One region of the Shigella sp. SIG3 genome, then DNA from elsewhere that is predicted to be linked to it. Evidence: predicted binding sites of a transcription regulator. Region 1 holds the regulator's gene; each other region holds the start of a gene.
The links. Region 1 encodes sigma-54, which starts transcription at its own class of promoters, with help from an activator protein. Its sites were predicted from a motif close to GTTGGCACANNTTTCGCTNT; they were not measured.
Positions count from the first base shown of each region.

Region 1 (10,287 bases):
CAAAACTTAAATGATTTGTTACATGAATCAGTTAAATGTGTGATGCGTACCATTTTTATTAAAAAAATTAATGTGTTTCAGTCAATTGCGAAAGGATGATCACAATGAAGAAAATTGGCGTAATTCTGAGCGGATGCGGCGTCTATGACGGTTCTGAAATTCATGAAGCGGTGTTGACGTTGTTAGCTATTTCACGCAGCGGTGCGCAGGCGGTCTGCTTTGCACCGGATAAGCAGCAGGTTGATGTTATCAACCATTTAACTGGCGAAGCGATGACGGAAACGCGCAATGTGCTGATTGAAGCGGCACGAATAACGCGCGGTGAAATCCGTCCTCTGGCCCAGGCCGATGCCGCTGAACTGGATGCGTTGATTGTGCCGGGGGGGGTTGGCGCGGCGAAGAATTTAAGCAATTTTGCCAGTCTTGGTAGCGAATGCACCGTTGACCGTGAATTAAAGGCGCTGGCACAAGCGATGCATCAGGCCGGAAAACCGCTTGGTTTTATGTGTATTGCCCCGGCGATGCTGCCGAAAATTTTCGATTTCCCGCTGCGTTTGACCATCGGTACTGATATCGATACCGCAGAAGTACTGGAAGAGATGGGCGCGGAGCATGTGCCGTGTCCTGTCGATGATATCGTGGTTGATGAAGACAATAAGATTGTCACCACCCCAGCATATATGCTGGCGCAGAACATTGCAGAAGCGGCGAGCGGCATTGATAAGCTGGTTTCCCGCGTGCTGGTTCTGGCTGAATGAGTAAAAGCCGCTTAACGGTGTTTAGTTTCGTTCGCCGTTTTCTTTTGCGGTTAATGGTTGTCCTCGCCGTTTTCTGGGGCGGGGGCATCGCGTTGTTTAGCGTTGCGCCTGTTCCCTTCTCAGCGGTAATGGTCGAGCGACAGGTCAGCGCCTGGCTGCATGGCAATTTTCGTTACGTGGCACATTCTGACTGGGTCAGTATGGATCAAATCTCGCCGTGGATGGGACTGGCGGTGATTGCCGCAGAAGATCAGAAATTTCCTGAGCACTGGGGCTTTGATGTCGCTTCCATTGAGAAAGCCCTGGCGCACAACGAGCGCAATGAAAACCGTATTCGCGGTGCTTCAACGATTTCTCAGCAGACGGCCAAAAATCTCTTTTTATGGGATGGGCGTAGCTGGGTACGAAAAGGGCTGGAAGCTGGATTAACGCTGGGGATAGAAACAGTCTGGAGCAAAAAGCGTATCCTGACGGTTTACCTGAATATCGCCGAATTTGGCGACGGTGTGTTTGGCGTCGAAGCTGCGGCACAACGTTATTTCCACAAACCCGCGAGCAAACTTACCCGGTCGGAAGCTGCATTACTGGCAGCTGTATTACCTAATCCACTTCGTTTCAAAGTCTCCACGCCTGACGGCTACGTGCGTAGCCGTCAGGCGTGGATTTTACGGCAGATGTATCAGTTAGGCGGTGAGCCGTTTATGCAACAACACCAGCTGGATTAAGCTTCGCGCGAAGTGAGGGCCAGCGTTTTGCTCTCACGAGGTTGCAGATCTTTCTGCAGGGCAATAGCCAGCGCCGGTTGGGCGATAAATCGTTTCCATAACCGCTCTTGCTTACGCAGACAACACCACTTCGACCAGGTCGCCAGTGGAATCAATGTGCTTTCACCAATGTTGTCGCAGACGACCGGGATAACCTCTGACTCACTGATGCGGTGACAGAGGATATTCTGCGGCTTCAGCGACATCGTCACGATACGGTTATCCTGCAAATAACGCTTCAGCTGTTTCAGTAGCTGGCGCAGTTGTGCAATGTCTTCTTCGTAACGGCATTGTTCAGCAAATTCGGTCAGCGTAATGGAAGGCTTGCCGTCAAAATCGGCAATCACATCGTAGACATAACCGGTTCCGCAATCCGTCTCAACGGTACCGTGATAGCGCGGTATTCCACTCCAGTCTTTTAACCGGCGACCAAGATGCGCGTAGTACTTTAACTCACGGCGGATCTCTTTATCGCCACCATCGCCACGATGGTAGACAATCTTGATACAGCGTTGGGCATCTTCCGGATGCGCATAACATTTCCGATGTCTTCCGGTGCCCAGGGGACTTTGTTCAGATAAGCGAATCATGCCATCTCCTGGAAATATTTTCTGACGATCTCCAGTATGGTCGATTAACTTAAACAAAACCTAAACAATGCCTCTTAAGGTTTTCTTAAGGTTCTTCTGAAAGTGAAAAGCGCACAAAATGTACAAATGACGTTGATTGAGAACGATTTCAGTACGTGATTTTCTTATTGTCGGGGGAGCTTGAAGGGAGTTGTATGTCAAAGTGATGAAGATTAATCTTCATCAAAACCAGAATTAAAGAGGGCGATAACGGCGGCCAGTGCTTCCTCTTCCTGTGGACCGGTCGCTTCAACTTCAATCTGCCGTCCTTTGGCAGAATCCAACATCAGCAGCGCAATAACGCTGTTGGCTTCAGCCTCGGTGCCTTCGTCATTACGTAACAGCACTTCAGCGTCAAAACCCTGCATTAATTCAAACAGCTTCATTGCAGGCCGGGCATGCATGCCCAGCTTGTTTGTGATTTCAACAGTTTGCTTGACGGTCATGGTTTACGTTTTTCCAGCGTACGATGGCGTGACTGGACGTTTTTACCGCGCGAGCGGAAGTAGTCTGCCAGTTGCTCTGCAATATACACCGAACGGTGCTTCCCGCCGGTACAACCAATGGCGACCGTCAGGTAGCTACGGTTGTTGGTTTCCAGCATAGGTAACCATAGCTCAAGATAGCTTCGCGTCTGGTAGATAAAATTGTGTACTTCTGTGTGGCGGTCGAGGAACGCGGCGACAGGTTTATCAAGACCTGTCATTGGACGCAGTTTCGGATCCCAGTGCGGGTTCGGCAAGAAGCGCACGTCAAAGACGTAATCTGCATCGATAGGGATACCGTGTTTGAAGCCGAAAGACTCAAAGACCATGGTCAGTTCGCGTTCACGTTTACCCAGCAGACGGGTACGCAGCATTTCAGCCAGCTCGTGAACGGACATTTCTGAGGTATCGACAATCAGATCCGCTCGCGAACGCAGAGGCTCCAGCAAATCGCTTTCTTTGTCGATAGCACTTTCCAGCGACAGGTTTTTGCTGGAAAGCGGATGCAGTCGGCGCGTGTCACTGTAACGACGAATTAAGGTATTACGGTCGGCATCCAGGAACAGTAGTTGCGGTGAGAAAGCGTCAGGCAGGTTACTCATCGCCTGTTCGAATATTTCTGGTGACTCCGGCATATTACGAACATCAATGCTGACGGCGGCAGAAATCTCGCGATCGGCCAGAGTTCGAGCCAGATCGGGTAACAACACTACGGGAAGGTTATCCACGCAGTAAAAACCCATATCTTCCAGCGCACGCAGGGCGACAGATTTACCTGAACCTGAACGTCCGCTGACGATCATCAGTACCATGTACTGTTTCTCCTCACAACGTCTAAAAGAGACATTACCGAATAACTACGCTTCATCCGGAGTACCTTCGGTATCCGTAATGATTTGATACAGCTCTTCATCGCTCTGGGCTGCGCGTAAACGGCGGCAGATGGTTTTGTCCGCCAGACGTTTCGCCACCAGCGACAGAGTATGCAGGTGCGTTTTAGTTTGGTCTGCCGGCACCAGCAGGGCAAAAAGTAAGTCCACCGGTTGGTTGTCGATGGCATCGAAAGCTATAGGCGTTTCGAGCTGAACGAAAACGCCAACGGCACGCAGAGTATCTTCTTCAAGTTTGCCATGCGGAATGGCAATACCATTGCCGATACCGGTACTGCCCATTTTTTCCCGCGTCAGGATAGCTTCAAAAACCACCTGAGGCGGTAGGCTAAGTTGTTTCGCCGCCAGCTCGCTGATGATTTCCAGGGCGCGTTTTTTGCTCTGACAGTGGACGCGGCTTCGCGTACATTCCCTGTTAAGAACACTGCTAAGCTGTAGAGTTGTATCATTATTTGTCATAATTTCACCTAAGAACCTGCCCACTCAAACAGTGGAACAGGCTCGGAGCATTAACCGTACAAATGGCCCGTTGTGCCGCACAACAGGCCGCCATGCACATGCTAATTGCCCGGACAATTAGTGTTGTTTCAGTTTATCTTTATGTTTGGTCAACTGGCGTGCCAGCTTATCAATTAAGCCATCAATGGCAGCGTACATGTCCTGACCTTCCGCGCTGGCATGAATTTCACCACCGTTTACATGCAGTGTTGCATCTGAGGTGTGGGTGACTTTCTCCACTTTCAGAACAACATAGACCTGGTTGATTCGGTCAAAATATTGCTCAAGTTTGGCAAATTTAGCTGTAACAAATTCGCGCAGTGCCTCGGTGATCTCGACGTTATTTCCGGTAATGTTGAGCTGCATAGTGTCTTCCTTATCGGTTGGGTCAAACGAGCTGTTTACGCTGGTTTGACGGCGGAATGGATAAAGACTCTCGGTACTTCGCAACAGTGCGGCGTGCCACCATGATACCTTGTTCCGACAGCAAAGAGGTTAACTTGCTGTCGCTCAACGGTTTCGCTGGGTTTTCCGCCGCGATTAATTTCTTCACCAGTGCACGAATCGCCGTGGAGGAAGCTTCGCCGCCGCCCTCGGTATTGACGTGACTGGAAAAGAAATACTTCAGTTCAAAAATGCCTCGTGGACTATGCAGGTATTTTTGCGTGGTCACGCGAGATATCGTCGATTCATGCATTTCGACAGCCTGGGCGATATCGGCCAGTACCATCGGTTTCATATATTCTTCACCTTGCTCAAAGAAGGCTTGCTGCTGTTCAACGATACAGCGACTCACGCGCAGTAGCGTATCGTTACGGCTTTCCAGACTCTTGATCAACCATTTGGCATCCTGCAGATTGCTGCGGATAAACTGGCTGTCACCATCGTTGCGCGCGTTATTGCACATCGAGGCGTAGTGCTGGTTGATTTGCAGACGCGGAATGCTGTCACTGTTGAGTTCTACCGTCCAGTGACCGTTATGCTTACGCACCAGCACATCTGGAATGACATACTCAGGTTCGCCAGTCTGGATCGACTGCCCGGGGCGCGGATCGAGCGACTGGATCAGATTGACGGCTTCTTTCAGCACATCTTCTTTCAGACGCGTGACGCGCATTAAAGTGCGGAAGTCGTGATTGGCTAACAGATCGAGATGATCGCTAATGATCAATCTGGCCTCTTCCAGCCACGGCGTGGTCTTATCGAATTGGGAGAGTTGGATTAGCAGGCAGTCACGCAGATCTTTTGCCGCTACACCGACCGGATCAAACCGTTGGATCCGCTTAAGGACGGCTTCAACCTCGTCGATGTCGATCTCTTCATCGCCCATACTTTCGAGAATATCTTCCAGCGGGACAGTCAGATAACCGGTTTCATCAACGGCATCGACGATAGAGGTAGCAATAGCGCGGTCAGTGTCGGAAAACGGTGTCAGCTCGACCTGCCACATCAGGTAATCCTGCAAGGTCTGCGTCGTTTCGCCCTGGTAGACCGGCAGCTCGTCGTCAATGTAGTCACCGCTGGTGCCGGATGGTGTACCAGCGGTGTAAATGGTGTCCCAACTGGCATCGAGCGGCAGCTCTTCCGGCATCTCTTTTTGTTCGAGCGCGTCGGCGGTGTCCAGCGTTTCACTGTCTTGCGTTTCGCGGGTGTCGATTTCTTCATGAGTGTCGATTTGCTCAAGCAGCGGATTACTCTCCAGCGCCTGCTGTAGCTCCTGCTGAAGTTCCAGCGTCGACAACTGCAACAGACGAATTGCCTGTTGGAGCTGTGGCGTCATCGCCAGTTGTTGGCTAAGCCTGAGTTGCAAACCTTGCTTCATGTTCAGAATCGTACTCTCCTGCTAAAACGTCGCAAACTTCTACCCTATCAGAGTCTGAAGTCTTCCCCAAGGTATACACGCTTAACGTGTTCGTCTTGTAAGATTTCTGTAGGCGTGCCGTGGGCGATCAAATGCCCCTGACTGACGATATAAGCGCGTTCACAAACCGCCAGTGTTTCACGCACGTTGTGGTCAGTGATCAGCACGCCCAGGCCGCTGTCGCGCAGGTGTTCAATGATGCGTTTAATATCGATAACCGAGATCGGGTCAACCCCGGCAAACGGTTCGTCGAGCAGAATAAATTTCGGATTCGCAGCCAGTGCGCGGGCAATTTCTACACGGCGACGTTCACCCCCGGAGAGTGACTGCCCCATGCTGTCACGCAGGTGCTCAATGTGAAACTCTTCCATCAGCTCGTTCGCGCGGTCTTCACGTTGTTCAGCAGACAAGTCGTCACGAATTTGCAGTACCGCCATCAGGTTATCGTAAACGCTGAGGCGACGGAAAATGGAGGCTTCCTGTGGCAGATAGCCGATACCGCGGCGCGCGCGTGCATGCAGAGGCAGCAGACTGATATCGTCATCATCAATAATGATGTTGCCCGCATCGCGCGGCACAATGCCTACAACCATGTAGAAAGTGGTGGTCTTACCGGCACCGTTTGGCCCCAGCAGACCGACAATTTCCCCGGAGTTGACGGTCAGGCTGACGTCTTCTACCACGCGACGGCCTTTATAGGCTTTTGCAAGGTTCTTTGCAGTTAATGTTGCCATAACGAATTAATTACCCTTCTTCTGTGCCGGGGTCTGGCCTTTGTTGTTTTTGTCCTGCAGCTGCGACGGCACCAGAACGGTGGTTACGCGCTTGCCTTTGTCGCTGAAAGCCTGCATTTTCTGCTCTTTCACCAGGTAAGTGATCTTATCGCCCTTAATGTTGCTATCGACCTGCTGCAGATAAGCATTACCCGTCAGAACGACAAAATCTTTTGCCAGTTCGTAGTGCATCTGGGAAGCGTGACCTTCAACGGGTTTACCGTTGTCCTGCATCTGGTAGAACGTTGCCGGTTTACCGTATCCGTCAATCACTTCTTTACCTTGTTCGCCGCCCGGACGGGTAACGACCACTTTGTCGGCATTAATTTTGATGGTGCCCTGGGTGACGATGACATTACCGGTAAAGGTAACCACGTTGCCTTGCATATCAAGAGATTGCTGGTCCGATTCAATGTGGATCGGCTGATCAGTGTCTCCGGTTACGGCAAATGCCGGAATGCTGGCGGCCAGAAGTGAGCTGGCAAGCACAAGATTAAGGCTGAGTTTGTTTGTTTTGAATTTCATAGGATGTTCTAACCTTTTCAATCAGCTCGGCGTTCTTGCTGCGTAAGTTGCCGCGCATTTTCAGACCGCTGGAGTTAAATGTTGTTCCGTATAACGTGACGAGGTCTTCAGAGGTAACATCCTGCGTCACCAGATTGATCTGCGCGTTATCCGTCGTGATTCTGCGAAGTTGAGAGTCTGGCACAAGTGCGTTGACTTCAACGTGTCCATATAAATAGAGCATCCGGTCATTGGTCAGCTTGGCTTTATCTGCTTTTACGGACCATGTCGGGATTTTATCCTTATCAAACGTGGTAAGTACCGGCTGCGTAAACCACGAAACGGCCTGATCGGAATAATATTCAACGTGTTGAGCAATCAATCGATAGCTTAGTGCCCCTTCTGGGTTATAGACGAGCGTGTCCGTATGCTCGCTTTTATAGGTGGGATCATTGTTGTTGACGACCACCTGGGCGGTATCGTCTTTTTCGGCCATATTAATGCCGATCATCACCAGAACCGCCAGTGATAGCACAATGATAACCCAACGTCTGGCTTTACTCATATCGATTGCCCTTTGGCTTCATCCAGTTTGCCCTGCGCCAGGAGTAATAAGTCGCAAACTTCGCGCACTGCGCCACGACCGCCAGCAATGCGCGTCACGTAATCGGCGCGCGGGATCAACAGTGGATGGGCATCGGCCACGGCGACGCTTAAACCCACTTTTTCCATTACCGGGCAGTCGATGAGATCATCGCCAACATAAGCCACATTTTCCGGGGCAATCGCCAATTTTTCCAGCAAATCGCTAAAGGCGATCAGTTTGTTTGACTGCCCCTGATACAAGTGAGTGATCCCCAATGTGGCACAACGATCTTCTACCAGTTTAGCCTTTCGCCCGGTAATGATAGCGACTTCAATATCAGAGGTGAGCGCACAACGAATGCCATAACCGTCACGAACATTGAACGCTTTCAGCTCTTCGCCGTTATTGCCCATATAAATCAGGCCATCTGACAGTACGCCATCAACGTCGAGGATCAGCAGACGAATGTTCTCTGCTTTTGCCATAACGTCGGCGCTGACAGGGCCGTAACAGGTCGCAAGCGACGCACCTGCTTTGCTCATTGTTGTTTATCCTTGAATCTTTACACTACGCCTGCACGCAGTAAATCATGCATATGTAACACACCGAGTAAATGGTCGCCATCGGCAACCATCACGGAGGTGATATGGCGGGACTGCATTAAGTTCAGTGCCTCAACGGCCAGAATGCCAGGGCGCACACGTATTCCCCCCGGCGTCATCACATCGGCAATACTTAACTGACGAACATCCACGCCCATATCGAAGACACGGCGTAAATCACCGTCGGTAAAGATGCCTTCAATCATCATATTGTCATCGCAAATGACAGTCATACCAAGATTTTTGCGGGTAACTTCCAGCAATGCGTCACGCAGACTGGCCGTTTTCTTAACATGCGGGATCTCATCGCCCGTATGCATAATATCGTTTACGCGCAGCAGAAGTTTACGACCCAGTGCGCCGCCTGGGTGTGAGAGCGCAAAATCTTCAGCAGTAAAGCCGCGTGCTTTTAACAGCGCGACAGCGAGGGCATCGCCCATAACCAGCGTGGCGGTGGTGCTGCTGGTCGGTGCCAGCCCTAACGGACAGGCTTCTTTCGCTACTTTAACACACAGATGCACATCTGCGGCGCGCGCCATGCTGCTCTCCGGGCGACCGGTGATGCAGATTAACGGTACGTGAAGACGCTTAAGCACTGGAATTAAGGCCGTGATTTCGCTGGATTCACCTGAGTTAGAGATAGCAATCACCACATCCTGTGGGGTGACCATGCCTAAATCACCATGCGCGGCTTCACTAGGATGGACGAAAAATGAAGGTGTACCGGTGCTGGCAAACGTTGCGGCCATTTTGCGCCCGATGTGCCCCGATTTCCCCATCCCCATGACGACAACTTTCCCTTTACACCAGAACATCTTTTCACAGGCAAGCGTGAAATTCTGATTGATGTATTGATCAAGCTCCGCCAGGCATTCACGTTCAATCGCCAGGACTTCTTTACCTGCTTGCTGAAAGTCAAAACCCGGTTGTAACTCTACGTGCGACATAATGCGTTTCCAGTTATTCAACGAGTATTGGCGATAACCAGTACAACATCGCCAGCCATATGATAAATCCGCCAGTTAATAATACCCCTACACCACGGCCCGGTTGCGGGGAGCGCCGCCAGCACAGCAACGCAAAAATAATGCTCACCAGCAACATCACGCTGTAGTCACGACTGTACGCCAGTGGATCAATCTCTCCTGGCGTTATCAGCGCGGGTAAACCCAACACGATGACAATATTAAAAATGTTTGCGCCAATGATATTTCCGACAGCAATGTCGTTTTCACCTTTGCGAACCCCCGCTATTGCGGTTGCCAGTTCCGGCAGACTGGTTCCGATAGCAATTGCCGTCAGACCCATCGTCAACTCGCTGATGGCAAAGTAATTCGCCAGCACCGTGGCGTTATCAACCACCATCCGCGTGGCCACTGGCATGATGATAAGCGCAATGCCGAGCCATAAAAACGCGACGGGCAATCCGCCGTCACGCGGCAGCTCTGCAAGCTGCTCTCTGGTCAGGCTGTCAGTCCCCTGACGTGCAAGTTTAACAATGAACAGCAGCCATAGCACAGCCAGAAAGAGGAGAAAGATACCATCGCTTCGACTAAGTTGTCCGTCATAGAGTACGGAACCGGCCACCACGCTGACCAACAACATTAAGGGTAATTCACGGCGCAGAACATCGGAATGGACGGTAAAAGGACGAACCAGCGCAGCCAGACCGAGGATCAGCAATATATTGATAATGTTTGAGCCGAGGGCTGTACCAACGGCTAAATCGCGTTGTTCGTGCAGAGACGCGGCAAGCGAGACGATGATTTCTGGTAACGATGTACCAATACTGACCACCGTCATGCCGATGATCAGCGGCGGGATGCCAAAGGTTCGGCAAAGAATAGACGCGGCAAAAACCAGGCGGTCGGCACTGTAAACGACCAAAAGTAAACCAACAATTAACAGTGCCGTAGCTAAAAGCATCTAACGTCCTT
Region 1 covers NZ_JBQZXE010000005.1:47,999-58,285, reverse strand. The annotation lists gene elbB (isoprenoid biosynthesis glyoxalase ElbB) at 105-758, shown strand; gene mtgA (monofunctional biosynthetic peptidoglycan transglycosylase) at 755-1,483, shown strand; gene yrbL (PhoP regulatory network protein YrbL) at 1,480-2,112, opposite strand; gene npr (PTS phosphocarrier protein NPr) at 2,325-2,597, opposite strand; gene rapZ (RNase adapter RapZ) at 2,594-3,448, opposite strand; gene ptsN (PTS IIA-like nitrogen regulatory protein PtsN) at 3,494-3,985, opposite strand; gene hpf (ribosome hibernation promoting factor) at 4,103-4,390, opposite strand; gene rpoN (RNA polymerase factor sigma-54) at 4,413-5,846, opposite strand; gene lptB (LPS export ABC transporter ATP-binding protein) at 5,894-6,619, opposite strand; gene lptA (lipopolysaccharide ABC transporter substrate-binding protein LptA) at 6,626-7,183, opposite strand; gene lptC (LPS export ABC transporter periplasmic protein LptC) at 7,152-7,727, opposite strand; gene kdsC (3-deoxy-manno-octulosonate-8-phosphatase KdsC) at 7,724-8,290, opposite strand; gene kdsD (arabinose-5-phosphate isomerase KdsD) at 8,311-9,297, opposite strand; gene ACUU1I_RS02520 (calcium/sodium antiporter) at 9,311-10,276, opposite strand.

Region 2 (10,287 bases), on a different contig from region 1:
TCGCCCAATCGCTGGCGCACCTGCTGCCGCCAGTGCTTAAAGATAAATTCATCTGCGATCGTCCGCTGGAAGTCCGTCCGGTGGAGTTTCATAACCCACTGAAAGGTCACGTCGCAGAACCACATCGTCAGGTGTGGATCCGCGCAAATGGTAGCGTGCCAGATGACCTGCGCGTTCATCAGTATCTGCTCGGTTACGCTTCTGATCTTAACTTCCTGCCGGTAGCTCTACAGCCGCACTGCATCGGTTTTCTCGAACCGGGGATTCAGATTGCCACCATTGACCATTCCATGTGGTTCCATCGCCCGTTTAATTTGAATGAATGGCTGCTGTATAGCGTGGAGAGCACCTCGGCGTCCAGCGCACGCGGCTTTGTGCGCGGTGAGTTTTATACCCAAGACGGCGTGCTGGTTGCCTCGACCGTTCAGGAAGGGGTAATGCGTAATCACAATTAAAAAAATAGCCGGAGGTGAAAACCGTCCGGCTATTTTTTGCAGTGCTTGTTACGCGTTATAGGCATTCTCGCCGTGGCTGTTGACGTCCAGCCCTTCTCGCTCTTGTTCTTCCGGCACACGTAGGCCAACCGTCAGATCCGCCAGTTTGTAGCCAATAAATGCCACCACACCGGACCAGACGATCGTAATGGCGATGCTTTCCAACTGTACCAGCAACTGATGGCCCATCGTCACACCTTCAGCGAAGCCCACGCCGCCCAGAGAACTGGCGGCAAAAATCCCGGTCATGATACAGCCGACAATGCCACAAACGCCGTGCACACCGAAGACATCGCAGGGATCATCCACCCGCAGCAAGCGTTTGAGCATGGTAACGCCCCACAAACCCGCCAGACCAGCTACCACGCCGATAATCAACGCGCCGCCAACCCCAATGTAGCCGCACGCTGGCGTCACGCCGACCAGACCGGCAATCGCGCCAGAACACGCTCCCAGCAGAGAAGGCTTACCACGCAGCGCCCATTCACCGAAGATCCAGCCAAGAATTGCCGCCGCCGTTGCGACCACAGTATTCACAAATGCCAGTGCCGCGATTTCATTCGCCGTGCCCGCTGACCCGGCGTTAAAGCCAAACCAACCGATATAGAGAATGGCAGTCCCGGTGAAGACCATCGGCAGGTTGTGCGGTTTAAACGCCTCTTTACCGAAGCCCACGCGTTTGCCTATCAGATACGCGCCCACCAGACCGGCGATTGCTGCGTTAATGTGCACCACCGTGCCACCCGCGAAATCCAGCGCACCGTGAGAAGCCAGCAAACCACCGCCCCACACCATATGCGCAATCGGAATGTAAGAGAGCGTCAGCCATACCACCACGAAAATCAACACAGCTGAGAAGCGGATTCGTTCCGCCAGCGCCCCAACTATCAAGCCTACGGTAATGCAGGCAAACGATCCCTGAAACGCTACGTGGATATACTGATAAATGCTGCCCATCACCGCCGTCAGTTCGATGTTTTTTAGCATCAACCAGTTAATGTTGCCGAAGAAGTTGTTGCCCTCACCAAACGCCAGCGAATAACCGTAAACCACCCAGAGAATACAGACCAGTGCAAACGTCACCGTCACCTGCGTCAGCATCGACAGCACGTTTTTGCCGCGAATCAACCCACCGTAAAACAGGGCAATCCCCGGAATAGTCATAAACAGCACCAGCGCAGTACAAATCATCATAAACGCATTGTCGGCTTTATCGGCCACCGCAGGTGCAGCCATTACCAGTCCCGGCAGCATCGCCAGTGAAGCAAGCCCAGTTTTTATCGTCGCTATCTTCATTTTTCGTTCCTGTTGCTGTGTGCCAGAGATTACAGCGCCGCTTCGTCGGCTTCGCCGGTACGAATACGAATGACGCGTTGCAATTCAGCGACGAAGATTTTGCCGTCGCCAATTTTTCCGGTGTAAGCCGCCTTACTGACGATATCGATCACTTCATCGAGTTGGTCATCAGCAATCGCCACATCAATTTTTACTTTTGGCAGGAAGTTGACGCTGTATTCCGCCCCCCGGTACAGCTCGGCATGCCCTTTCTGACGCCCGAAACCTTTCACTTCGGTGACGGTCAGGCCCTGAATACCAATGGAAGATAACGCTTCACGAACGTCTTCCAGCTTGAATGGTTTGATTATCACGGTCACCAGCTTCATAGATCCCCTCCGGTCAGAATTCGGTAATGGTTCTGCTACACGAAGAAGGTATTGCAAGCGGTGTGCCAGAAATGAAAAACGAGAAAGAGAGCAGGAAGTTAAGAAGATTGAAAATGAAAACGCACTATGACAGTGCACAGTGCGTTACATTTTTGCACCAACGATGAAATATTGCGCTATTCAGGCGCTCAATGATTCCTCTTCACGCACGCTGGCTGCCAGCTCTTCGCCCGCAAGTTGCAGTTGATACATCTGCCAGTAGCGTCCCTGGGCCGCCAGCAGTTGCTGGTGAGTGCCCTGCTCCACGGCTTGCCCACGATGAAGCACCAGAATGGTGTCGGCATCAATAATTGTTGATAAGCGGTGAGCAATCACCACCAGCGTGGTATGTTCACGCACCGCCGCCAGAGCATGTTGAATCGCCTGTTCAGTACCGGAGTCAATGCTGGCGGTTGCCTCATCAAGGATCAGGATTTGCGGCGTCTCCACCAGCACGCGCGCCAGTGCCAGCAGTTGCTTTTGCCCGACTGAGAGATTATTTCCCTGCTCGCCCAGCGGCGTATAAATACAATCACTCATGCTGCGCGCCAGCTCAGCCAGTTGCACGGTTTCCAGCGCCTGCCAGACGCGTTCTTCGGAGATATCCCGCCCCAGCGTCACGTTGGCGAGGAAGGTATCCGCCAGCACCACCGGATCTTGCTGCACCATTGCCACGCCCTGGCGCAGCGCGCTATGACTTAGCGAACTTAATGGACGACCATCAAGGTGAATCTCACCTTCCGTTAGCGGGTAATAGCCCATCAATAAACTGGCAAGGGTACTTTTACCACTGCCGGTATGCCCGACCAGCGCCACAAAGTTACGCGAAGGCACAGAGAGATTAATGTTCTTTAGCACCAGATTGTCATCGCGATAAGCAAATGACACGTTATCGACTTCGATGGTGCCACTCTGTAACGGGTAATCATCATTGCCATATTGCTGGCGCGGTCCGTCCATCAGTTCAAACACGCGCTCACCAGCAACAACAGCCTGTTGCAGCATCGCCTGTTGCGTGGTCAGTTCGATTAAGGGTTCGTTAAGTCGCCCAAGATAGCTGATAAACGCATACAACACGCCCACTTCAATGGTGCCGCTGGCGGAGAAGCCAAACAGCATCAATAAGCCACAAAGAATGAGCGATGAAAACAGACTCAGCAGCGGACGCAGCAGAAAACCGTCGAGGCGCAGGGTTTGCATCCTAGCCATATAGTGTGAACGACTGGCCTCCCCCATACGTTCGCCAAATCGCGCCTGCTGACGAAACTGCTGGATAACGCTCATGCCATTGATGATTTCGTTAAAGCCGTCGTTGATATCCGCCAGATAGGCGCGCACACGGCGGACAATCGGCGTGTTGTAACGCTGGTATATCACCATTACCACCAGCACCACCGGGAAAATCATTATCGCCACCAGCGCCATTCGCCAGTCGAGGCTGAACATCGCCACCAGCATCGCGCCCACCAGTGCGGCACTGCGCAGGACAGTTGCCACTACGGTAACGTAGAGATCGCGGATCACTTCAGTGTCATTAGTGACGCGGGAGATCACCTGCCCGACGGGTTGGGTATCAAACTCGCTTAATGGCTGGCGTAACGCAGCATCCATCACGTCGGTACGCAACTGTTGCACTACGCCTACTGCCGCCCGATTAAACAGCAGCGACTGAGCGTAATGTAGCCCGGCGGCAAACAGTTGTAGCCCAACATACGCCGCAGCCAGCCCTGCAACCACTTTCAACGGCAGGTTATTTTTCGCTACCATATTGTCGATAAAATAGCTGATAAGCAGCGGCCCACTGACTTCTGCCGCCGCCGCAACCCACATCATCAGGACCGCAATCCCCAGCGGTTTACGCCACGGCGAACCATACGCTAACAGGCGCTTGAGAGTCGGCCACAGTTGGCTAAAACTACGCATCGACGGCCTCCTCGCGAATTTCCGGAACGTCGTCGAGCGCCGCCTCCAGTTGTTGATAGCGATACATATCGCGATACCAGCCGCTTTGTTGCGCCAGCTCATCATGATTGCCACGCTGGGCGATATGTCCGTGCTGCATCACAATAATTTCACTGGCTTCCGTCAGTGCCGAAAGGCGATGGGCACTGATGATTACCGTTCTTCCCTGTCCCCACTGACGCAGGTTATGCAGGATCTGGTGCTCTGTGCGTCCGTCCACCGCCGAAAGCGCATCATCAAGGATGAGGATTTCCGCGTTGACTAATAACGCTCGAGCAATGGAGATACGCTGTTTTTGCCCACCGGAAAGCATCACGCCGCGCTCGCCCACTTCTGTATCGTAACCTTGCGGTAGACGCAAAATATCGTCATGTACGCTGGCTAACCGCGCGACATGCTCAATCTCTTGCTGGGTGGCATTCGGGCAACCCAGCGCGATGTTATTCGCCACGGTGTCAGAAAAAAGGAATGGCGTCTGGCTGACCACCGCCAGGCGGCTACGCCAGCTATCGAGTTGTAACTTCGTCAGAGGAATATCATGAAAGCGAATATCCCCCTCGCTGACGTCGAAATGACGCTGAATGAGCGACAACAGGGTACTTTTGCCGGAACCAGTCGGCCCGCAAATACCCAGCATCTGACCGGGTTTCAGGGCGAAATTGACGTTTTCCAGCGCAGGATGGTCAGTCTGCGGATACGTGAACTGGTGAATATTTACATCCAGTTCGCCACGCCCTTCCGGCACGAGTTCGCTACCATCGTTCACCACCGGCGCTTCCGCCAGCATCGCGCGAATACGGCTGTATGCAGCACTACCACGTTCCACAATGTTAAACATCCATGCCAGCGCCAGCATTGGCCAAATCATCAGACCTAAATACATCATAAAACTGGTGAGCTGGCCCAGCGTTAAACTGCCCTGCACCACCATCCAACTACCGCCGCCAATCGCCAGCAAGTTCGCCATACCAATCGCGATATAGATGGTCGGGTCGAAGCGAGCATCAATACGCGCCACCCGCATGTTTTTTTTGCCGGTATCTTCGGCATCCGCGGCAAATAACGCCGACTGGCGATCTTCCAGACCAAAGGCTTTGATCATGCGGATACTGGTGAGGCTTTCCTGGGTGCGGTCATTAAGACTGGAAAACGCCGCCTGTGCCAGCTTAAAGCGTTCATGCAAGGCATCGCCGTTGCGCTTAATCATGATCGCCATCACTGGCATCGGTAACAGGGCAAATAAGGTCAACTGCCAGCTAATTTGCGTAGACATCATAATCAACACAGCGCAGCCCATTACCAGTGAATCCACCAGCGTCAGCACCCCTTCTCCGGCGGCAAACACGACGCGATCGACGTCATTGGTCGCACGAGCCATGAGATCACCCGTGCGATGACGCAGGTAAAACTCCGGGTGCTGCCGGCTTAGCTGACGGTAATAATCTTCACGCAGTTCAACAGCCAGTTGGTAAGACGCGCCAAACAGCAATACGCGCCAGACATAACGCAGGAGATAAACCACAACGGCAATCAGCACCATGGTGGCGATCCACATCAGGATCAGCCCGGTAGTAAAGTGTTGTTCTGTCACGCCATCGACAACAATACCAACCACTTTTGGCGGAACCAGTTGCAGCATCGCGATAATGACAAGCAAGGCGACAGCCCCAAGATAGCGACGCCATTCCCGACGGAAATACCAGCTTAATTGAGCAAATAATCGCACGCGTTGTGTCCTGACCTGATTCTGGATATTTATTCGATGGGTAAAGAAGTGGTGTATTTAATCTGTTCCATCGCGAAGCTGGAAGTGACGTCCGACAGCCCCGGCACGCTGTTTACCAGACGCTTATAAAACTCGTCGTAGCGTTTCATGTCGGCAACCTAGACGCGCATCAGATAATCGTATTCACCAGCCATGCGCCAGAACCCCAGCACTTCTGGCATTTCGGTAACCACCGTGACAAAGCGGCAATACCATTCGCTGCTGTGATGTTGCGTTTTTATCAGCACAAAGGCGGTCAGGCCGAGGCCTATTTTTTCCGGATCCAGCAGGGCGACTTTGCCGATAAGGATACCGTCGTCCTCCAGCCGTTTCAGGCGCTTCCAGCAGGGGGTGGTTGTCAGATTAACGGCTTCAGCCAGTGCCTGCAAAGAGAGGGTGCAATCCTGCTGCAGTAAGGCCAGCAGCTTACGGTCAATTTTATCTAACATAGCCCTTCCACGGAGAATTTTTTTCTCTTTTAATTCTATTTTAAAGGTGAAATCGCGACAATTTATTCTGTGCGGTTTAAACACCACGGCACAAAATGACAAATTCAACGCAAAAAAAAACCGGGCAATTGCCCGGTGCTGGAAGGGATCTCGTTATTCGGGGGAATAAGGTAGATGTGGATAGTCCAGCCAGTGCGTCAAATAGTGAGAGACAGCCTGATTTCGGCAATGTCCAATCACCGGTAAATGCGGGAGCTCCGCGCGCAGTTGCGGCATCGCATTGCCCATAATAAACCCGCTACCGACGCTGCCTAACATTTCGCGATCGTTCATCGCATCACCAAAGGCCATGCAATCGCGCAACGATAAACCTAAATGTTGGGTCAGCACCGTCAATGCAGCGCCTTTATTGCAGCCCACCGGCAGCACTTCGAGGCAATCCGTGGCGGAAAAACACAAATGTGCACGCTCGCCTAATGCTTCGTATAGCTGGATCTGCAAGCGTGTAAGATCGTCGTGATCGCCACAGAAGCAGATCTTGGTGACGCTGCCGAGTGGCATTTTTTTGACATCGATTATCTGATAACGAAAACCGCTATAGACAAATACCTGCAACAACGCAGGGCTCTCTTTCCCGGTAAACCAACCGTCGTCATTGAAGATATGCATGCTGGCTCGGGTATCCCATTGCTGATACAGCACCAGCTCCGCGACATCCGCAGGTAAATCATCACGATGTAAAAGTTCACCTTCCAGAGAATGCACGCGCGTTCCGTTGCCGGTAATCAAATATGCATCCAGCGATAGCGCCCCGAGAATATGCTGCATCTCCAGCGCATGACGCCCCGTGGCAAAAGTGAGGGTAATGTCGCGTTCACGCAGTCGCGCCAAAGTAGAGAGGGTTTTCTCACCTAAATGATGGTCAGGCATCAATAAAGTGCCATCCATATCAAATGCTGCCAGACGAGCCATTTCTTTCTCCACTCTGTGACACGGTTAATGGTGATTGAGTATCACCTGATATATACGGAAGTAATAGTGAATAGTTAAATAATATTGTTCCGGGTTTATATGCGATTGCTCAACCGTCTTAACCAGTATCAACGTCTGTGGCAACCTTCAGCCGGAAAGCCGCAAACCGTCACCGTCAGCGAACTGGCCGAACGCTGTTTTTGCAGCGAACGCCATGTTCGTACGCTGTTGCGTCAGGCACAGGAGGCGGGATGGCTGGAGTGGCAGGCGCAGTCAGGACGCGGAAAGCGCGGACAATTACGCTTTCTGGTCACGCCGGAATCGCTACGCAATGCGATGATGGAACAGGCACTGGAAACCGGAAAGCAGCAAGATGTGCTGGAGCTGGCGCAACTGGCCCCAGGTGAGCTGCGCACTCTGTTACAGCCGTTTATGGGCGGACAATGGCAAACGATACACCCACGTTGCGTATTCCCTACTATCGCCCGCTCGAACCGCTACAACCAGGCTTTTTGCCCGGCCGTGCCGAGCAGCATCTCGCCGGGCAGATATTTTCCGGCCTGACCCGCTTCGATAATAATACTCAGCGCCCGATTGGCGATTTAGCGCATCACTGGGAAACCTCTACTGACGGGTTACGCTGGGACTTTTATCTTCGTTCAACCCTACACTGGCATAACGGCGATGCAGTAAAAGCCTCACACTTACACCAGCGATTATTGATGCTGTTACAACTGCCAGCACTGGATCAATTATTTATTAGCGTGAAGCGTATTGAAGTCACCCATCCGCAGTGTCTGACCTTCTTTTTACATCGCCCCGATTACTGGCTTGCGCACCGGCTGGCGAGCTATTGCAGCCATCTGGCGCATCCGCAATTCCCACTGATCGGCACTGGTCCTTTTCGCTTAACACAATTCACAGCGGAGCTGGTGCGCCTGGAGAGCCATGATTATTACCATTTGCGTCATCCGCTGCTTAAAGCGGTTGAGTACTGGATAACTCCGCCGCTTTTCGAAAAAGATTTGGGAACCAGTTGTCGGCATCCCGTGCAAATCACCATCGGCAAACCGGAGGAGCTGCAACGGGTCAGCCAGGTCAGTAGTGGCATCAGTTTAGGTTTTTGCTATTTAACGTTGCGCAAAAGTCCCCGACTCTCCCTCTGGCAGGCGCGAAAAGTGATCTCCATTATTCATCAATCCGGTTTATTACAAACGTTAGAAGTCGGAGAAAACCTGATCACCGCCAGTCATGCATTACTGCCAGGCTGGACTATTCCGCACTGGCAAGTACCGGATGAAGTCAAACTACCGAAAACCTTGACGCTGGTTTATCACCTACCGATAGAACTTCATACCATGGCAGAACGCCTACAGGCGACACTGGCAGCGGAAGGCTGTGAACTCACAATTATTTTTCATAACGCAAAAAACTGGGACGACACGACCCTACTGGCACACGCAGACCTCATGATGGGCGACAGATTAATTGGCGAAGCACCGGAATATACTCTGGAGCAATGGCTACGTTGCGATCCACTATGGCCACATGTTTTCGACGCTCCAGCATATGCACATCTGCAATCGACGCTGGACGCGGTGCAAGTAATGCCTGATGAGGAAAACCGATTTAATGCCCTGAAAGCGGTTTTTAGCCAGTTAATGGCAGACGCGACGCTGACGCCGCTGTTCAACTATCACTATCGCATTAGTGCCCCTCCCGGCGTGAACGGTGTGCGACTGACACCGCGCGGCTGGTTTGAATTTACCGAAGCCTGGCTTCCCGCGCCGTCGCAATGAATAGCTGGTCCGGGTTAATCGCAGGCGTTACCATAACGCTTTTATTGTTCAAGCAGGATTATCTATGAAACGTGCTGTCGTTGTGTTCAGTGGAGGCCAGGATTCCACCACCTGTCTGGTGCAGGCATTACAACAATATGATGAAGTCCATTGCGTGACGTTCGATTACGGTCAGCGACATCGCGCAGAAATCGACGTGGCACGCGAACTGGCGCTGAAACTGGGAGCACGCGCGCATAAGGTTCTTGATGTAACGCTGCTCAACGAGCTGGCGGTCAGCAGCCTGACACGTGACAGCATTCCGGTGCCTGATTATGAACCTGAAGCCGATGGCATCCCGAATACGTTTGTCCCAGGGCGTAATATTTTGTTCCTGACGCTGGCGGCAATATATGCGTATCAGGTAAAAGCAGAAGCCGTAATTACCGGCGTCTGTGAAACGGATTTCTCCGGCTACCCGGATTGCCGCGATGAGTTTGTGAAAGCACTAAACCATGCCGTCAGTTTGGGCATGGCGAAAGATATTCGTTTTGAAACGCCGCTGATGTGGATTGATAAAGCGGAAACCTGGGCGCTGGCAGATTATTACGGCAAACTGGATTTAGTCCGTAACGAAACGTTGACCTGCTATAACGGCATTAAAGGCGACGGTTGCGGTCATTGTGCGGCATGTAATTTACGCGCCAACGGTTTGAATCATTATCTGGCCGATAAACCGACGGTGATGGCAGCGATGAAGCAGAAAACCGGGTTGAGGTAATTATTCCGGGTGTCGCCGGATGCGGCTTGAGCATCCGGCACCACAAAACGTTTACTTAACCATCTGCTCCAGCTTTTCGCGCAATTCCCCTTCCAGAGCTAATGCTTTCTGCGTTTTAAGATCAATACAAACAAACGTAATAAGCGCATCCGCTACCACCTGCCCTTCCGGCTCCAGTGTAATGACCTGGCTTAAGATGCCGCTTTTACCGTTTAATTGCTGCAACTGACTGGTAATAGTTAACAGGTCGCTTAATACCGCTGGGCGACGATAGTTAATATTGATATTGACCACGACGAAGGCGATGTTATGGGCCGTCATCCACTGAAAACTGTCGCTATTTTCCAACCCATCCCAGCGGGCTTCTTCGAGAAATTCAAGGT
Region 2 covers NZ_JBQZXE010000053.1:1,223-11,509, forward strand. The annotation lists gene tesB (acyl-CoA thioesterase II) at 1-455, shown strand, start outside; gene amtB (ammonium transporter AmtB) at 504-1,790, opposite strand; gene glnK (P-II family nitrogen regulator) at 1,820-2,158, opposite strand; gene ACUU1I_RS11410 (SmdB family multidrug efflux ABC transporter permease/ATP-binding protein) at 2,339-4,120, opposite strand; gene ACUU1I_RS11415 (SmdA family multidrug ABC transporter permease/ATP-binding protein) at 4,113-5,885, opposite strand; partial or broken gene decR (DNA-binding transcriptional regulator DecR) at 5,915-6,373, opposite strand; gene cof (HMP-PP phosphatase) at 6,527-7,345, opposite strand; partial or broken gene ACUU1I_RS11430 (SgrR family transcriptional regulator) at 7,445-9,144, shown strand; gene queC (7-cyano-7-deazaguanine synthase QueC) at 9,209-9,904, shown strand; gene fadM (long-chain acyl-CoA thioesterase FadM) at 9,956-10,287, opposite strand, start outside.
Region 2: a site for sigma-54 is predicted at 2,209-2,228, ahead of glnK (P-II family nitrogen regulator). Genes of this name have one in related genera too.

Region 3 (10,287 bases), on a different contig from region 1:
CGTCAGGCAGCAAAGGCCAGAACGCACCAAAAGATCCACGTATTGGCAGTAAAACCCCTATTCCATTGGGAGTGACTGAAAAAGTCACCAAACAGCACAAACCGAAGAGTGAGAAACCTATGCTTTCACCGCAGGCGGAGTTGGAATTACTGGAAACGGATGAGCGTCTGGATGCGCTGCTGGAACGTCTGGAAGCAGGCGAAACCCTGAGCGCCGAAGAGCAATCCTGGGTGGATGCTAAACTGGATCGTATTGATGAGTTGATGCAGAAACTCGGCCTCTCTTATGACGATGACGAAGAAGAGGAAGAAGACGAGAAGCAAGAAGACATGATGCGTCTGCTGCGGGGCAACTAACGGATTGCCGCCGTGGGCCTTCCCGTTCTGCTGATAACCCTTCCGGTTATATGTTATCTGGTGTGGTTATTCGTTAAACTACAGCGGTTGTCGCGGCGACAAAAGTGGCTGCGCAACCGGCTGATGACCCGAAACGGGCATCCGCCGGTACGCCGTAGCCGCCAGAGACGCCATCGGAAGGAGTGAGCATGTCTGTACAGCAAATCGACTGGGATCTGGCCCTGATCCAGAAATATAACTATTCCGGGCCACGATACACCTCGTACCCGACCGCGCTGGAGTTTTCAGAAGACTTCGGCGAACAGGCGTTTTTACAAGCCGTGGCGCGCTATCCTGAGCGTCCATTATCTCTCTACGTACATATCCCGTTCTGCCATAAGCTTTGTTACTTCTGCGGTTGCAATAAGATTGTTACTCGCCAGCAGCACAAGGCCGATCAGTATCTGGACGCGCTGGAGCAAGAAATCGTCCATCGTGCACCGCTGTTCGCCGGGCGTCACGTCAGCCAATTGCACTGGGGCGGCGGAACGCCGACGTATCTGAATAAAGCGCAAATCAGCCGTCTGATGAAGCTGCTGCGCGAAAACTTCCATTTCAATACCGATGCGGAGATTTCGATCGAAGTCGATCCGCGGGAAATCGAACTGGATGTACTCGATCATTTACGCGCCGAAGGCTTTAATCGCCTGAGCATGGGCGTGCAGGACTTCAACAAAGAAGTGCAACGTCTGGTTAACCGCGAGCAGGATGAAGAGTTCATCTTTGCACTGCTTAACCATGCGCGTGAGATTGGTTTTACCTCCACCAACATCGACCTGATTTACGGCCTGCCGAAACAGACGCCGGAGAGTTTCGCCTTTACCCTGAAACGTGTGGCGGAGCTGAACCCCGATCGTCTGAGCGTTTTTAACTACGCGCATCTGCCGACCATTTTTGCTGCTCAGCGCAAAATCAAAGATGCTGACCTGCCGAGTCCGCAGCAAAAACTCGATATCCTGCAGGAAACCATCGCCTTCCTGACGCAATCGGGCTATCAGTTTATCGGTATGGATCACTTTGCCCGTCCTGATGACGAGCTGGCGGTGGCCCAGCGTGAAGGCGTGCTGCATCGTAACTTCCAGGGCTACACCACTCAGGGCGATACCGATCTGCTGGGGATGGGCGTTTCCGCCATCAGCATGATTGGCGACTGCTACGCGCAGAACCAGAAAGAGTTGAAGCAGTACTATCAGCAAGTGGATGAACAAGGCAATGCGCTGTGGCGTGGTATTGCGCTAACGCGTGATGACTGTATTCGCCGCGATGTGATTAAGTCGCTCATCTGCAACTTCCGTCTGGATTACGCCCCTCTTGAGAAACAGTGGGATTTGCACTTCGCTGATTACTTTGCGGAAGATCTCAAGCTGCTCGCCCCGTTAGCAAAAGATGGGCTGGTGGATGTGGATGAGAAGGGAATACAGGTGACGGCGAAAGGTCGCTTGCTGATCCGCAACATTTGCATGTGCTTTGATACCTATCTGCGCCAGAAAGCGCGGATGCAGCAGTTCTCACGGGTGATTTAAAGAGTGAATGGCGCTTCGTTTACAAAGTAGAAAACGAAAGCGCCATCAATGTGCTGAGAACAAGATTGCCTGATGCGCTGGGCAACAAAACCTGTTGAAATTATTGCTTTTGTAGGCCGGATAAGGCGTTTACGCCGCATCAGGCATCTGAGCATGATGCCTGATGCGACGCTGGTCGCGTCTTATCAGGCCTACGACTTTCTCCGCATCCGGCATAAACAACGAGCTTCAGCTAAACAGCCCAATCATCGCGGCACACAGCACGGCAGCAACGGCAGTTTGCGGTGTGTGGCTGTCAACTGCGCCACTCGATACCAGATTAATTATTGATTCCAGCATAATGACTCTCCCCGTTTTCCGGGCAAGATCATACTGAACTTATCGGAACAGTAAAGCGCAAAATACCAGCAATTTGCGCTCAATAATCAATCTTTACACACAAGCCGTGAATCACTCCATCCCCAGCTCTTTTAACTTACGCGTCAGAGTGTTGCGGCCCCAGCCGAGTAGCCGCGCCGCTTCCTGTTTATGCCCCTGCGTATGTCGCAACGCGGTCGTCAGTAACGTCCGCTCCAGCTCTGGCTGCGCTTCGGAAAGCAGATTTTGATGACCGGAACGCAGCGCTCTGTCTGCCCACTGCGCTAAAAGTGTCGCCCAACTGTCCGGTTGCATTTGCGAAGTACTCTCCGCAACCGTTGATTCAAACAGTTCGCCGGGCAAATCCTGAATCAACACTTCCTGCCCGGCGGCCATCACCGTTAGCCAGCGGCAGGTGTTTTCCAGCTGGCGCACGTTGCCTGGCCACGCCAGACGCGTCAGAGCAGCTTCGGTTTCCGGATGCAGCAACTTCGCTTCTACGCCCAGTTCGCGCGCGGCAACCTGTAAAAAATGGCGCGCCAGACGGGGAATATCTTCCCGACGTTCGCGCAGCGGCGGCAGATGAACGCGGATAACGTTCAGGCGGTGGAACAGATCCTCACGGAACTTACCTTCCTGCACCCGCTGTTCAAGATTCTGGTGAGTGGCAGCGATAATCCGCACATCCACTTTCACCGGCGCATAGCCGCCAACGCGATAAAACTGACCGTCTGCCAGCACGCGCAGCAAACGCGTCTGCACATCCAGCGGCATATCTCCAATTTCGTCGAGAAATAACGTGCCGCCATCGGCCTGTTCAAAACGCCCCTGACGAATGGTATTCGCGCCAGTAAACGCGCCTTTCTCGTGGCCAAACAGTTCTGATTCGATCAAATCTTTTGGGATAGCTGCCATATTCAGCGCGATAAACGGCGCTTTGGTGCGCGGACTGTGGCGATGCAGGGCATGAGCGACCAGTTCTTTACCGGTGCCGGATTCGCCGTTAATCAGCACGCTAATAGAAGAACGCGAAAGCCGACCGATAATACGGAACACGTCCTGCATGGCTTGCGCTTCGCCGATGATATCGGTCGTTGGGCCGTTAAGCTGAATATTACGCGGCTGCTGCTGTTCCTGGTAATGACTGATAGCGCGCTCAACCAGCGCCACTGCTTCGTCGATATCAAACGGTTTGGGCAGATAATCAAACGCCCCTTGTTGATAGGCGCTGACGGCAGCATCCAGATCGGAATGTGCGGTCATAATGATGACCGGAAGCATTGGATGGCGCTGTTTAATCTGCTTGAGCAGCGCCAGCCCGTCCATTCCCGGCATACGGATATCTGAAAGCAGCACATCCGGCGTTTTGCTCGCCAGCGCCTCCAGTACTTCCGCGCCGTTCTCAAATGTCGTACAGGTTAAACCCGCTCCAGCGAGCGCACGTTCAAGCACCCAACGGATGGAACTATCGTCATCGACTACCCAGACTATCCCTCGTTGCATAAACGTCACCTTTATTTCCTGATAGGCAGGTAAACCGAGAACTCGGTATGACCTGGCCAACTGGTAAATTCAATTTTGCCTGAATGCTGATCAATCAAATTACGGGCGATGGATAAGCCAAGCCCGGTGCCACCTTCGCGGCCGCTGACCATCGGGTAAAACAGCGTATCCTGCAAATGAGGCGGAATGCCCGGCCCGTTATCTTCCACATCAATCCGCGCCGCCAGCCGGTAGCGCTCGCCGTGTAAGGTCAGTTGAAACGCGGTGCGGGTACGCAGAATGATTTCACCGCCTTCCGGCCCCAGCGCCTGTAGCGCATTGCGCACAATATTCAGCAAGACCTGTTCAATTTGATCCGGGTCGTGCGCCAGTTCCGGCAGGCTGGGATCGTAATCACGAATCAACCGCACGTTGTCCGGCAGTTCCATCGACACCAGCGTTACCACGCGTTCAGCCACTTTGTGAATACTTTCGGTAACGCGCGTACCGGGCAGCTGCGGCCCCAACAGACGGTCGACCAAATTTCGCAGCCGGTCCGCCTGTTCGATAATCACTTTGGTATATTCGAGTAGTGATGGGTCAGGTAACGCTTTGCTGAGTAACTGCGCCGCGCCACGTAAACCGCCAAGCGGATTTTTAATCTCATGTGCCAGGCCGCGCACTAAATCACGGGCAGCTACTTGTTGAGCATGTTGTAGTTGTTCCTGGCTTAAGCGGCGCTGGTTATCCATCGGTGCCATCTCCAGCAGGATCATGCCGTCCGGCATACGCTGGGCCGTCACAGAAAGGATATGCGAGCGACCATCGATGACCAGCGTCACTTCGTTATCGGTAAAGCCTTGCCCCGCCTCCAGACTTTCTTGCATCAGCTCGATATTTAATGAGAAGTAGCTCAACAGTTCCGGTAACGGCGTACCAAACAATTTGCGGGAGCTTTGGGCGAGCAGTTGTTGCGCGGCGGGGTTGGCGTAATGGATCGCCAGATTGTCATCAATTAACAAAATACTGTTAATCAGCGAGTTGAGGATCTGCCCAGCATCGGGCTGCGTGCCTGTTGCCATAAAGCAGTCTCCTGAACAGGTTGCACCATTTTAGTGCATTATAGCTTTTTACGGATAAAAAGCGCGAAGCATCAGAGAATTGACGGAGAAAAAAGCCCATGCAGAGATGGGCTGAAAGTTTCCACGGCAACTAAATCCCGGCGTTGTGCGCCGGGTAGTACAACTTCAACTATTAGACGCTGTAGTACAGCTCAAACTCTACCGGATGCGGAGTCATACGCACGCGGTCATCTTCTTCGCGACGCAGAGCGATGTACGCATCGATCGCTTCATCCGTGAACACGCCACCGGCTTTCAGGAACTCGCGGTCCAGATCCAGTTCGTTCAGTGCTTCTTCCAGAGAGCCTGCAACCTGTGGGATCTCTTTCGCTTCTTCTGGCGGCAGGTCATACAGGTTTTTGTCCATGGCTTCGCCCGGATGGATCTTGTTCTTGATACCATCAAGACCGGCCATCAGCAGGGCAGCAAAGCACAGGTACGGGTTAGCTGCCGGATCCGGGAAACGTACTTCGATACGACGTGCTTTCGGAGAAGAAACCACCGGAATACGGATAGACGCAGAACGGTTACGCGCAGAGTAAGCCAGCATTACCGGTGCTTCGTAGCCCGGGACCAGACGCTTATAAGAGTTGGTGGTCGGGTTTGCCAGGGCGTTAATCGCTTTAGCGTGTTTGATTACGCCGCCAATGTAGTACAGCGCCTGCTCAGACAGACCTGCGTATTTGTCGCCTGCGAACAGGTTAACGCCGTTTTTAGACAGAGACATGTGGCAGTGCATACCGGAGCCGTTATCACCGAACATCGGTTTTGGCATAAAGGTCGCGGTTTTACCGAAGCGGTGCGCTACGTTATGCACGACATATTTGTAGATCTGAATTTCGTCAGCTTTTTTGGTCATGGTATTGAAGCGGGTAGCCACTTCGTTCTGACCAGCAGTCGCTACTTCGTGGTGATGGGCTTCAACCACCAGACCCATCTGTTCCATCACCAGACACATTTCAGAACGAATATCCTGAGCAGAGTCTACCGGCGGAACCGGGAAGTAACCGCCTTTCACTGCCGGACGGTGACCTTTGTTACCACCTTCGTATTGGGTGGAGGAGTTCCATGCGCCTTCGATATCGTCGATAGCAACGTGGGAACCGGAGATAGATGATCCGAAACGGATGTCATCGAACAGGAAGAATTCAGGTTCTGGCCCGAACAGTACGGTGTCGGCAATGCCAGTGGAACGCAGGTAATCTTCGGCGCGCTTCGCAATAGAGCGCGGGTCACGGTCATAGCCTTGCAGGGTGCCAGGTTCAAGGATGTCGCAACGGATAATCAGGGTGGAGTCGGCGAAGAACGGGTCAATCACTGCGGTGGATGCGTCTGGCATCAGCACCATGTCGGATTCGTTAATGCCTTTCCAGCCGCCAATCGAGGAGCCGTCAAACATTTTGCCTTCTTCGAAGAATTCAGCATTCACCTGATGAGCAGGGATAGTGACGTGTTGTTCTTTACCTTTGGTATCGGTGAAGCGCAAATCAACAAACTTCACTTCGTGCTCGTTCAGCATCGTCAGTACGTGTTCAGCGGACATACTTTAACTCTCCTGGATTGGTCATTGTCGTCGTGGTAACGAAATCTGCAATTATTTTGGCCGTGTCGCCGTAAAAAAGATAAAGCGAAATCTGTGCCAACTTTTAAATTGCCCCTAAAAGGCGTTATCATGCTTAACATCGTGCAAAAGGGCTGCACCATGATGTGAATGTTGCACCAATATAGTGCTTCAATGGAAACATTAAGCACCATATTGGTGCAATGACCTTTGGATAACCCTTTTTATGCTCCGTGAAAGCGATCACAAAGGGACTCTGCAATACTTGTTTGCGGAGGATGTTTGTGATCCTGTTTTGTAGTGCGATTAATCCGTGTACAATAACGCGCTATTTCTAATGCCTGAGGCAAAGTTGTGATCGAAAAATTGCGTAATATCGCCATCATCGCGCACGTAGACCATGGTAAAACCACCTTGGTAGACAAGCTGCTCCAACAATCCGGTACGTTCGACTCTCGTGCCGAAACCCAAGAGCGCGTGATGGACTCCAACGATTTGGAGAAAGAGCGTGGGATTACCATCCTCGCGAAAAACACCGCTATCAAATGGAATGATTACCGTATCAACATCGTTGATACCCCGGGGCACGCCGACTTCGGTGGTGAAGTTGAACGTGTAATGTCCATGGTAGACTCAGTGCTGCTGGTGGTTGACGCATTTGACGGCCCGATGCCGCAAACGCGCTTCGTAACCAAAAAAGCGTTTGCTTACGGCCTGAAGCCGATTGTTGTTATCAACAAAGTTGACCGCCCTGGCGCGCGTCCTGATTGGGTTGTGGATCAGGTATTCGATCTGTTCGTTAACCTCGACGCGACCGACGAGCAGCTGGACTTCCCGATCGTTTACGCTTCTGCGCTGAACGGTATCGCGGGTCTGGACCACGAAGATATGGCGGAAGACATGACCCCGCTGTATCAGGCGATTGTTGACCACGTTCCTGCGCCGGACGTTGACCTTGACGGTCCGTTCCAGATGCAGATTTCTCAGCTCGATTACAACAGCTATGTTGGCGTTATCGGCATTGGCCGCATCAAGCGTGGTAAAGTGAAGCCGAACCAGCAGGTTACTATCATCGATAGCGAAGGCAAAACCCGTAACGCGAAAGTCGGTAAAGTGCTGGGCCACCTCGGTCTGGAACGTATCGAAACCGATCTGGCGGAAGCTGGCGATATCGTGGCGATCACGGGCCTGGGCGAACTGAACATTTCTGACACCGTTTGCGACACGCAAAACGTTGAAGCGCTGCCGGCACTCTCCGTTGATGAGCCGACCGTTTCTATGTTCTTCTGCGTTAACACCTCGCCGTTCTGCGGTAAAGAAGGTAAGTTCGTAACGTCTCGTCAGATCCTCGATCGTCTGAACAAAGAACTGGTACACAACGTTGCGCTGCGCGTAGAAGAAACCGAAGACGCCGATGCGTTCCGCGTTTCTGGTCGTGGTGAACTGCACCTCTCTGTTCTTATCGAAAACATGCGTCGTGAAGGTTTCGAACTGGCGGTATCCCGTCCGAAAGTAATCTTCCGTGAAATCGACGGTCGTAAACAAGAGCCGTATGAAAACGTGACGCTGGACGTTGAAGAACAGCATCAGGGTTCTGTGATGCAGGCGCTGGGCGAACGTAAAGGCGACCTGAAAAACATGAATCCAGACGGTAAAGGCCGCGTACGTCTCGACTACGTGATCCCAAGCCGTGGTCTGATTGGCTTCCGTTCTGAGTTCATGACCATGACTTCCGGTACTGGTCTGCTGTACTCCACCTTCAGCCACTACGACGACGTACGTCCGGGCGAAGTGGGTCAGCGTCAGAACGGTGTACTGATCTCTAACGGTCAGGGTAAAGCTGTCGCGTTCGCGCTGTTCGGTCTGCAGGATCGCGGTAAGCTGTTCCTCGGTCACGGTGCAGAAGTTTACGAAGGTCAGATTATCGGTATTCATAGCCGCTCTAACGACCTGACTGTAAACTGCCTGACCGGTAAGAAACTGACCAACATGCGTGCTTCCGGTACTGACGAAGCTGTTGTTCTGGTTCCGCCTATCCGCATGACTCTGGAACAAGCTCTGGAGTTCATCGATGATGACGAACTGGTAGAAGTGACTCCGACCTCTATCCGTATTCGTAAACGTCACCTGACGGAAAACGATCGTCGCCGCGCCAACCGCGCACCGAAAGACGATTAATTTCGTTTTTTAGTCATAAAAAACCTGCCAGCGATGGCAGGTTTTTTTTACCTGTCGTGAGCGCACACCAATGCGAGTATCTCCCTTATAAGTCTGTGATTACGTCAATAGAGAGCTTTGTCACAATTATCTGCAAAGTCATACACCGTTAATTGCTTTCTTTTTTGGCGTAAGCGTAAGATGCTTCATCTGGTTTAAACCAAAAGGATTAAACAATGGCGGAGAATCAATCCACCGTAGAAAATGCAAAAGAGAAACTGGATCGGTGGTTGAAAGATGGCATCACCACGCCGGGTGGAAAACTCCCTTCAGAAAGAGAGCTGGGAGAACTGCTGGGCATTAAACGTATGACGCTGCGCCAGGCGTTGTTGAACCTCGAGGCAGAATCCAAAATCTTCCGTAAGGATCGTAAGGGGTGGTTCGTGACCCAGCCGCGATTTAATTACAGTCCGGAGCTGTCGGCGAGCTTTCAGCGGGCCGCAATTGAGCAAGGGCGAGAGCCTTCTTGGGGGTTTACCGAGAAAAACCGTACCAGCGATATTCCCGAGACGCTCGCGCCACTGATTGCAGTGACGCCATCAACTGAACTCTATCGCATCACCGGCTGGGGGGCGCTGGAAGGACATAAAGTTTTCTATCACGAAACATATATTAATCCTGAAGTTGCTCCGGGTTTTATTGAACAACTTGAAAACCACTCATTTTCTGCAGTCTGGGAAAAGTGCTACCAAAAAGAGACGGTAGTAAAAAAATTGATTTTCAAACCCGTCAGAATGCCGGGCGATATCAGCAAGTATCTTGGCGGTTCTGCGGGTATGCCAGCGATCTTAATTGAAAAGCATCGCGCCGACCAGCAAGGCAATATTGTCCAGATAGATATTGAATATTGGCGATTTGAGGCCGTAGACCTCATCATTAATCTGTAGGTGTTTTATGGTGACAATAAATAACGCAAGAAAGATTCTACAACGTGTCGACACTCTTCCTCTTTATTTACATGCTTATGCCTTTCATTTAAATATGCGGCTGGAAAGAGTGTTGCCTGCTGATTTACTTGATATCGCAAGTGAAAATAATCTACGTGGCGTCAAAATCCATGTTCTGGATGGCGAGCGTTTTTCTCTTGGTAATATGGACGATAAAGAACTCTCTGCCTTTGGGGATAAAGCCCGCCGTCTGAACCTTGATATTCATATTGAAACCAGCGCTTCAGATAAGGCATCTATTGACGAAGCCGTCGCCATCGCGTTGAAAACTGGGGCAACGTCCGTACGTTTTTATCCACGTTATGAAGGTAATTTGCGCGACGTATTATCGATTATCGCTAACGACATTGCCTATGTACGGGAAACGTATCAGGACAGCGGCCTGACTTTTACGATTGAGCAGCATGAAGATTTAAAAAGTCATGAGCTGGTGTCGCTGGTCAAAGAAAGTGAGATGGAGTCTCTTTCCTTACTGTTTGATTTTGCTAACATGATCAATGCAAATGAGCATCCCATCGACGCCTTAAAAACGATGGCACCGCATATTACCCAGGTCCATATTAAAGATGCCTTGATCGTTAAAGAACAGGGTGGCCTGGGTCATAAAGCCTGTATTTCAGGTCAGGGTGATATGCCATTCAAAGCGTTATTAACGCACCTTATCTGCCTTGGTGATGATGAGCC
Region 3 covers NZ_JBQZXE010000065.1:280-10,566, reverse strand. The annotation lists gene yihI (Der GTPase-activating protein YihI) at 1-356, shown strand, start outside; gene hemN (oxygen-independent coproporphyrinogen III oxidase) at 545-1,918, shown strand; gene ACUU1I_RS12695 (YshB family small membrane protein) at 2,147-2,257, opposite strand; gene glnG (nitrogen regulation protein NR(I)) at 2,369-3,778, opposite strand; gene glnL (nitrogen regulation protein NR(II)) at 3,790-4,839, opposite strand; gene glnA (glutamate--ammonia ligase) at 5,012-6,421, opposite strand; gene typA (ribosome-dependent GTPase TypA) at 6,794-8,617, shown strand; gene ACUU1I_RS12670 (GntR family transcriptional regulator) at 8,833-9,543, shown strand; gene ACUU1I_RS12665 (sugar phosphate isomerase/epimerase family protein) at 9,551-10,287, shown strand, end outside.
Region 3: a site for sigma-54 is predicted at 6,503-6,522, ahead of glnA (glutamate--ammonia ligase). Genes of this name have one in related genera too.